Regions from separate parts of the Halanaerobium sehlinense genome, predicted to be linked through region 1. Evidence: riboswitches for the same ligand, from Rfam matches in the RefSeq annotation. Region 1 holds a riboswitch; the other holds the start of a gene.
What was found. Region 1 has a riboswitch for S-adenosylmethionine ahead of ACZ446_RS04340 (MetQ/NlpA family ABC transporter substrate-binding protein). Riboswitches for the same ligand answer to the same signal wherever they lie in the genome.
Positions count from the first base shown of each region.

Region 2: linked by a shared signal. The riboswitch ahead of ACZ446_RS05030 (O-acetylhomoserine aminocarboxypropyltransferase/cysteine synthase family protein) and the one ahead of ACZ446_RS04340 (MetQ/NlpA family ABC transporter substrate-binding protein) in region 1 are both predicted to bind S-adenosylmethionine.

Region 1 covers NZ_AP042442.1:889,678-893,238, reverse strand. Annotated here, with positions in the region: gene ACZ446_RS04345 (pyridoxal phosphate-dependent aminotransferase) at 1-566, opposite strand, end outside; gene ACZ446_RS04340 (MetQ/NlpA family ABC transporter substrate-binding protein) at 603-1,418, opposite strand; SAM riboswitch class I at 1,596-1,697, opposite strand; gene rsgA (ribosome small subunit-dependent GTPase A) at 1,765-2,796, opposite strand; gene ACZ446_RS04330 (class I SAM-dependent methyltransferase) at 2,823-3,561, opposite strand, start outside.
Region 2 covers NZ_AP042442.1:1,037,749-1,041,309, forward strand. Annotated here, with positions in the region: gene ACZ446_RS05025 (RNA polymerase factor sigma-54) at 35-1,132, shown strand; SAM riboswitch class I at 1,230-1,333, shown strand; gene ACZ446_RS05030 (O-acetylhomoserine aminocarboxypropyltransferase/cysteine synthase family protein) at 1,487-2,764, shown strand; gene metA (homoserine O-acetyltransferase MetA) at 2,780-3,561, shown strand, end outside.

The DNA of each region.
Region 1 (3,561 bases):
TCTACCAGTTCTGCAATGGTTTCCAGTTCAGAACGGGTGAACACCTTACCAGTTGGATTAGAAGGATTGCAGAGAATTAAAGCTTTGACTCCCTGCTTTAGCGCCTCTTCTAATTCCTCTGGATCAAAATTGAACTCTGGCGGGTTAAGATTGACATAAATAGGTTCTGCTCCTGATAAAATTGCATCAGCAGCGTAATTTTCGTAAAATGGAGAAAAGACTGCTACTTTATCTCCAGGTGTACAGACTGTCATCATTGCGGCCATCATCGCTTCAGTGCTGCCGCAGGTTACAACAATTTCCTTTTCAGGATCAATTTCAAAACCCATAAATTTTGACTGTTTTTCAGCTAGAGCTTTGCGGAAATTAGAAGCACCCCAGGTAACTGCATACTGGTGTATACTACCAGCTGCAGTTTCTTTTAAAGCATCTTTCAACTCTTCTGGTGGGTCAAAATCTGGAAAACCCTGAGATAAATTAACTGCATCATACTTATTTGAAATTCTGGTCATTCTTCTAATAACTGAATCACTAAAATTGTTTATTTTTTTATTTAATTCTGGCATAATATAACTCCTTCATATTTAATATTTTCGAGGCTGTTAAAATGCTGGGATAACTGCTCCGTCAAATTCTTCATTAATGAAAGTTCGTATTTTTTCAGATTGATAGGCTTCTACAAATTTCTTAATTATAGGATTATCTTCGTCTTCCGGCCTTACTGCCACTATACAAACATAAGGGGAGTCACCATCTTCAATATAGATAGAATCCTCTTTCGGATTCATTCCAAGATCAAGAGCATAATTTGAATTAACAGCTGCAGCGGCTACATCTGGTATAACTCTAGCTGTTTGGGCTGCCTCAACCTCGTGAAACTTTAAATCAAGTGGATTAGATTCGATGTCTAAAATGGTGGCATTGATACCTGCTGAATCATCTAACTCTATTAAACCAGCTTTTTCAAATAATAGTAAGGCCCTGCCGCCATTTGTTGGATCATTTGGAATAGCTATAGTTGAGTTCTCAGGAATTTCATTTAATGATTCATATTTATCAGAATAAATAGCAATGGGAATTACAATTGTTTTTGCAATTGATACTAAGTCTAAATTGCGGTCAGATTTAAATCTTTCAAAATATGGTATATGCTGAAAAGTATTAGCATCTAAACTACCATCTGCTAATGCTAAATTAGGTGTTACATAGTCTGTAAACTCAACAATTTCAAGCTCTACATCTTCTTCTGCCAAAATCGGCTGCACAGCCTCTAGTATCTGAGCAAAAGGGCCTGCTGTTGCACCAACTTTTAAAACTTGATCTGCTGCTATTACTGTATTTGCTGCAATTAATAAATACAAAACTGCTGCTAAAACTACTCCACTACTGATTAAGATTGATTTAAATGATTTTTTCATAATTTAGATTCTCCTCTACTTTTTTAATATTAATAAATTTATTATTTCTAATTTTGTCAACCGTATTTTCTCTAATACACCTCCCAATAAATATTTGCTTAAAATAAAAAAGCCACTCCTAATAAAACTGAAAGAGTGGTAAAAAAATAAACCCTCCTGAGAGGGTTTTATAAATTCCTCTCATCTGTCATTTCTTTGAAATGCAGGATTTAGCACCTTACCATACTGGTAGGTTGCCGGGTTTCAAAGGGCCAGTCCCTCCACCACTCTTGATGAATTATTAAATTTTAATTTTTATTATTATTTGATTATAGAGAATATCATCTAAATTATATTTTGTCAAATTCTATAACCCCATTAATTCTTTATATTTTAACTTATTTGCATATTCAGCGCCAAATTTTCTTTTTCTTTCTAAATAAAGCAATTCTTTTTCCAATTTTCTATAATTTTCGAGTCTTGCTTCAGCTAAATTCCCCTCTTTAATAGCTTTTTTTACAGCACAACCAGGTTCTGAATCATGCTGACAGTCATTAAATTTACAGTTTTTTGCTATTTTTTTAATATCTTCGAAACTTGCATCAATTCCATTACTTTCATCCCAGAGTTGAATTTCTCTCATCCCAGGAGTATCAATAACAATACCACCATTGTCTAAAACTATTAATTCTCGGTGAGTGGTAGTATGCTTCCCTCTACCATCACTTTCCCTAATTTGATTGACTTCCATCTTTTCCTGTCCCACCAGCTGATTAATTATTGTAGATTTCCCAACTCCAGAAGATCCCAGAAAAGCAGCAGTTTCTCCTCTGTTTAAATATTGTTTAAGCTCATCCAATCCTTTACCAGTTAAAGCACTAACTATATGAATTGGAACCCCAAATGCCACTGTTTCAACTTCAGATTTTTTTGCTCCAGCATCATCAGCTAAATCAGCTTTACTCAAAACGATTACAGGTTTAGAACCACTATCCCAGGCAATTGTGAGATATCTTTCCAACCTTCTTAAATTAAAATCCTGATTCAAAGATGTTACTATAAAGACTGTGTCAATGTTGGCAGCTACTATCTGTTCTTTAGTCTCAGCCCCGGCTGCTTTGCGTGAAAACTTGCTTTTTCTGGGCAGTATTTTATGAATAATAGCTCTGTTTTCATTATCCTGAAGGTCAACTAATACCCAGTCTCCAACTGCCGGAAACTGATTATTATAACGCATCTTACCTGTAATCTCAGCTAAAACTTCTCCTTTTTCTAAATACAACTTATACATTCCTTTATATTCAACGGCAGCTCTTGCAACCTGAAATCTTTCTTCAGCCTCCATTTGAGCTAATTTATCTACAAAAAACTGATTCCAACCTAAATCTATCAAATTCAATTTGAATTCCTCCCTTTTCAGCTGAGTTAATTTTCAGCTGTTTTTTTGGCTATATAAAATCCATAACTTAAATATTCTTTGTATTTTTTATATATCTGAATTTCTTTTTTTTCATTTTCTACAATTTTCTTTGCAGCTTCCGAATGATCATGCCTTTTTAAGAAGTCACTAAAACGAGCTTCAATTGGCTTATAGTAATTTTCAAGCCAGCTGGATTGGGGCAGATAAAAGTATCCTGCCGGTGTGAATCCATTCTTCTCTAAAACTTTAAACTTATTTGAAGCTGTATCAATTTCTGGATATTCACTATTCCAGTATTTTTCAATTTTTTCTGGTCTTTTATCAGTCAACCACGTAATTTCACTTACTGCCAAATAACCGCCAGGTTTTAAAAACTTTTTCCAGTTTTTTATTCCTGCTTCAAAACCCATAATGTAAATTGCTCCTTCAGACCAAATAATATCTAGTTCTTCTTGCTCAAAATCTAAGTTATCCATCGATTTTTCCAGTGTTTTAATTTTATTTTTTAGTCCTTTTACTTCTGCTTTTACTTCAAGCTTTCTCAAAAATTCTGGAAATAAATCAACTGCCGTTATCCGGCCATCAATATTTTCTGCAAGAGTTATTGTTTGAGCACCAGAACCACAGCCAATATCTGCAAGCTTAAGCTTTTTATTCTTACTAATTTCTATTAAATCTAAGGCCTTTAAAGTGTCAGCAGTACTGCCTGGCCCCTGTCTTTTTGCTTCTTTATGAAAATCAATT
Region 2 (3,561 bases), 150 kb from region 1:
CCTTATAATTTAGGTGGTTAAAGGAGAGTAATTTATGAAGTTAGATCTTAATTTAAATATTGAACAAAAGCAGGAGTTGGTAATGACAACTCAGCTGCAGATGTCTATTGAAATTCTTCAATATAGTGCTTTAGAACTAAAAGACTATATCGAAGATGAAATGAAAGAAAATCCTTTGCTTGAGATGATGGAATCACAGAGGGACATGAATTATAGGGAATCAAGTTTTAATTCTGTTCAAAAAAAGGATATAGAATACGAAAACTTTGTTGCTTACCAGCCTGATTTTTGCGAACATTTAGAAAATCAGCTTTTTGAAGTTCTCAATGATGAAGAGATTGAACTTGGAAAATTTATTGTAGGTAGTTTAAATGAATCTGGTGAGCTAACTACAGATTTCGAAATGATTGCTGAAATTTTTTCTGACGAAGGTTTTGATAAAGAAGCAGTAGAAGAAGTTTATCAAAGGATTCAAAAACTCGATATTAACTATGACAGCAGTTTTGCATCCTGTAAAGCAGAATATATTGATCCTGATTTAATTATAAAAAAAGAAGATGGGGAATTTTATATTGAAGAAAAAAATACTGCCTATCCTACTGTTACCATCAGTTCTTATTATTATAATTTATTAAAAAACCAGGATGACGCTATGATCAGCGATTATTTAAAGGAAAAATATCAGGCTGCTGTTTGGCTGATTAAAAGTATTGAACAGAGGAAACATACAATTAGAAAAATCACTCAAGCAATTTTGAAAAAGCAGATGGATTTTTTTGAAAATGGTTTAAAAAATCTAAAGGTTTTGACAATGGAAGAAGTTGCAGAAGAAATTGAAATGCACGAATCAACTGTCAGTAGAGCTACAACAGCAAAGTATCTTCAGACTCCTCATGGAGTTTTTAGTCTTAAATTCTTCTTCAACAGCGGTATTGATGGGGTTTCTTCAGTCAGTATTAAAGCAATGCTGAGTGAAGAGATTGAATCTGAAGACAGAGCACATCCACTTAGTGACAACAAATTAGCAGAAATATTTGCTCAGAAATATGGTTTAGATATTTCTAGAAGAACTGTTGCAAAATATAGAAAATCTCTGGGGATTAAAAGTTCAAGGCAGCGGAAAAAGAAATAAATAGTTTTTTACTGAATCATATGATTTTTAGCTTTAATTAAAAAAATATTTTCTTGACAGGATTACTAATCTATGTTAGAGTTATAAAAAACAATAAAACTTATCAAGAGAGGTGGAGGGACTGGCCCTTTGAAGCCCAGCAACCAGCAGTTGATTCTGCCCGGTGCTAATTCCAGCAGGAAGATTTCTGAGAGATAAGGAGCAAAACAGATTACCCACTCCTATATTTACTTAGGAAGTGGGATTTTTTTATTTATTCCCATTTTATTCTTTTTGAGTATTAGAGAAGGAAAAAAAGACTTTAGTATTAATTAAATTAAAATTTGAGCAGCGAAAATTAGAGGAGGAAATTAAATGAAATTTAAATTTGAGACTTTAGCACTACATGCAGGTTATGAGGCAGAGAAGAACAGAAAAGCAGCAGCAGTTCCAATTTATCAAACTACTTCTTATTTATTTGACAGTACAGAACATGCGGCAGATTTATTTGCTTTAAAAGCAGAAGGTGATATTTACACTAGAATTCAAAATCCAAGTAATACAGTTTTAGAAAAGAGAGTAGCAGAACTTGAGGGTGGAGTTGGAGCCTTAGCTGTTTCTTCAGGCCAGGCAGCAGAGGTAATTGCACTATTAACTATCTGTAATAATGGAGATCACATTGTAAGCGGCAGCTCTATTTATGGAGGAACCCATAATTTATTTAAACATCGTTTCAAAAAGTTGGGAATAGATGTTAGTTTTGTCGATTCTGAAAACCCAGAGACTTTTAAAAATGCAATAAATGAGAGAACAAAAGCTCTTTATATTGAGACAATTGGTAATCCATCTCTAGCTGTGCCTGATTTTAAAAGACTGGCAGAAATAGCCCATCAGGCAGGAATCCCTTTAATTGTTGATAACACTTTTGCTTCCCCCTATATTTGTAAGCCCTTTGAATTTGGAGCAGATATAGTTATCCATTCGACAACAAAATATATTTCAGGACATGGTAATTCGATTGGGGGAATTATTGTTGACAGCGGCAATTTTGACTGGGATACTGGCAGATTTCCTGAGTTAATTGAACCAGACCCAAGCTATCATGGAGTCAAATTTCAGGAAGAGTTTGGCAGCGCTGCTTTTATTACAAAGGCCAGAGTTCAGCTTTTAAGAGATTTAGGAAGTTCTCCCAGTCCATTTAACTCGTTTTTAACCATTACGGGTTTAGAAACACTCGCATTAAGGATGAAACAGCATTCCCAAAATGCCCAGGCTGTTGCTGAATTTTTGGAGGCTGATCCGCGGGTGAAATGGGTAAATTATCCGGGCTTAAAAAGTCATAAATCACATCAAAATGCAAAAAAATATCTTAATAATGGTTATGGAGGTATGATTGCTTTTGGTGTTGAAGGAGGCAAAAAGGTAGCTGAGAAATTCATTAATCAGCTGGAACTAATTTTACATCTGGCTAATGTTGGAGATACTAAATCTTTAGCTATTCATCCAGCAAGTACAACTCATCAGCAGCTGAGTGAAGAAGACTTAATTAAGACAGGAATTTCACCTGAATTGATCAGGCTTTCAATTGGAATTGAAAATGTTGATGATATTATAAAAGACTTAGATCAGGCATTAAGTGCTGCCCAGGCATAGAATGGAGTGATAGAAATGCCAATTAAAATTCAAAATGATTTACCAGCAGTTGAAACACTGGAAAATGAAAATATATTTGTAATGAAAGAATCTAGAGCAACTCACCAGGATATAAGATCTTTAAAAATCCTAATTTTAAATTTAATGCCTACTAAAATTAAGACTGAAACACAAATTTTGCGTTTGATTTCGAATACCCCTTTACAGGTAGATGTTGATCTGATGCATCCGGCAACTCATAATTCGAAAAATACAGCAGAGGAGCATCTGATCAAGTTTTATAATACTTTTGACGAGATTAAAACTAATAAATATGATGGTATGATAATTACCGGAGCTCCCGTTGAGACTTTAGAATTTGAAGAAGTCGACTACTGGGAGGAGCTGCAGGAGATTATGGATTGGAGTCTGCACAATGTTTACTCTACCTTCCATATTTGCTGGGGGAGTCAGGCAGCCTTATATCATCACTATGGTATAAAAAAATATCCACTATCTGAAAAAATGTTCGGTATTTTTGACCATTATAAAAACAAAAAACATGTAAAATTAATGAGGGGGTTTGATGATGTTTTTTATGTCCCTCATTCCAGGCATACTGAAATAAGGAAAGAAGATATAGAAAAGGTTGAAGAAGTAAATATTTTATCAGAGTCAAAAGAAGCGGGTATATATTTATTAGAGAGTAGAAATGGCAGACAAATATTTGCAACCGGCCATTCAGAATATGATCGCGAAAGTTTGGCAGACGAATATTTTAGAGATTTGGCAAAAGGGATGGATATTAAAGTTCCTAA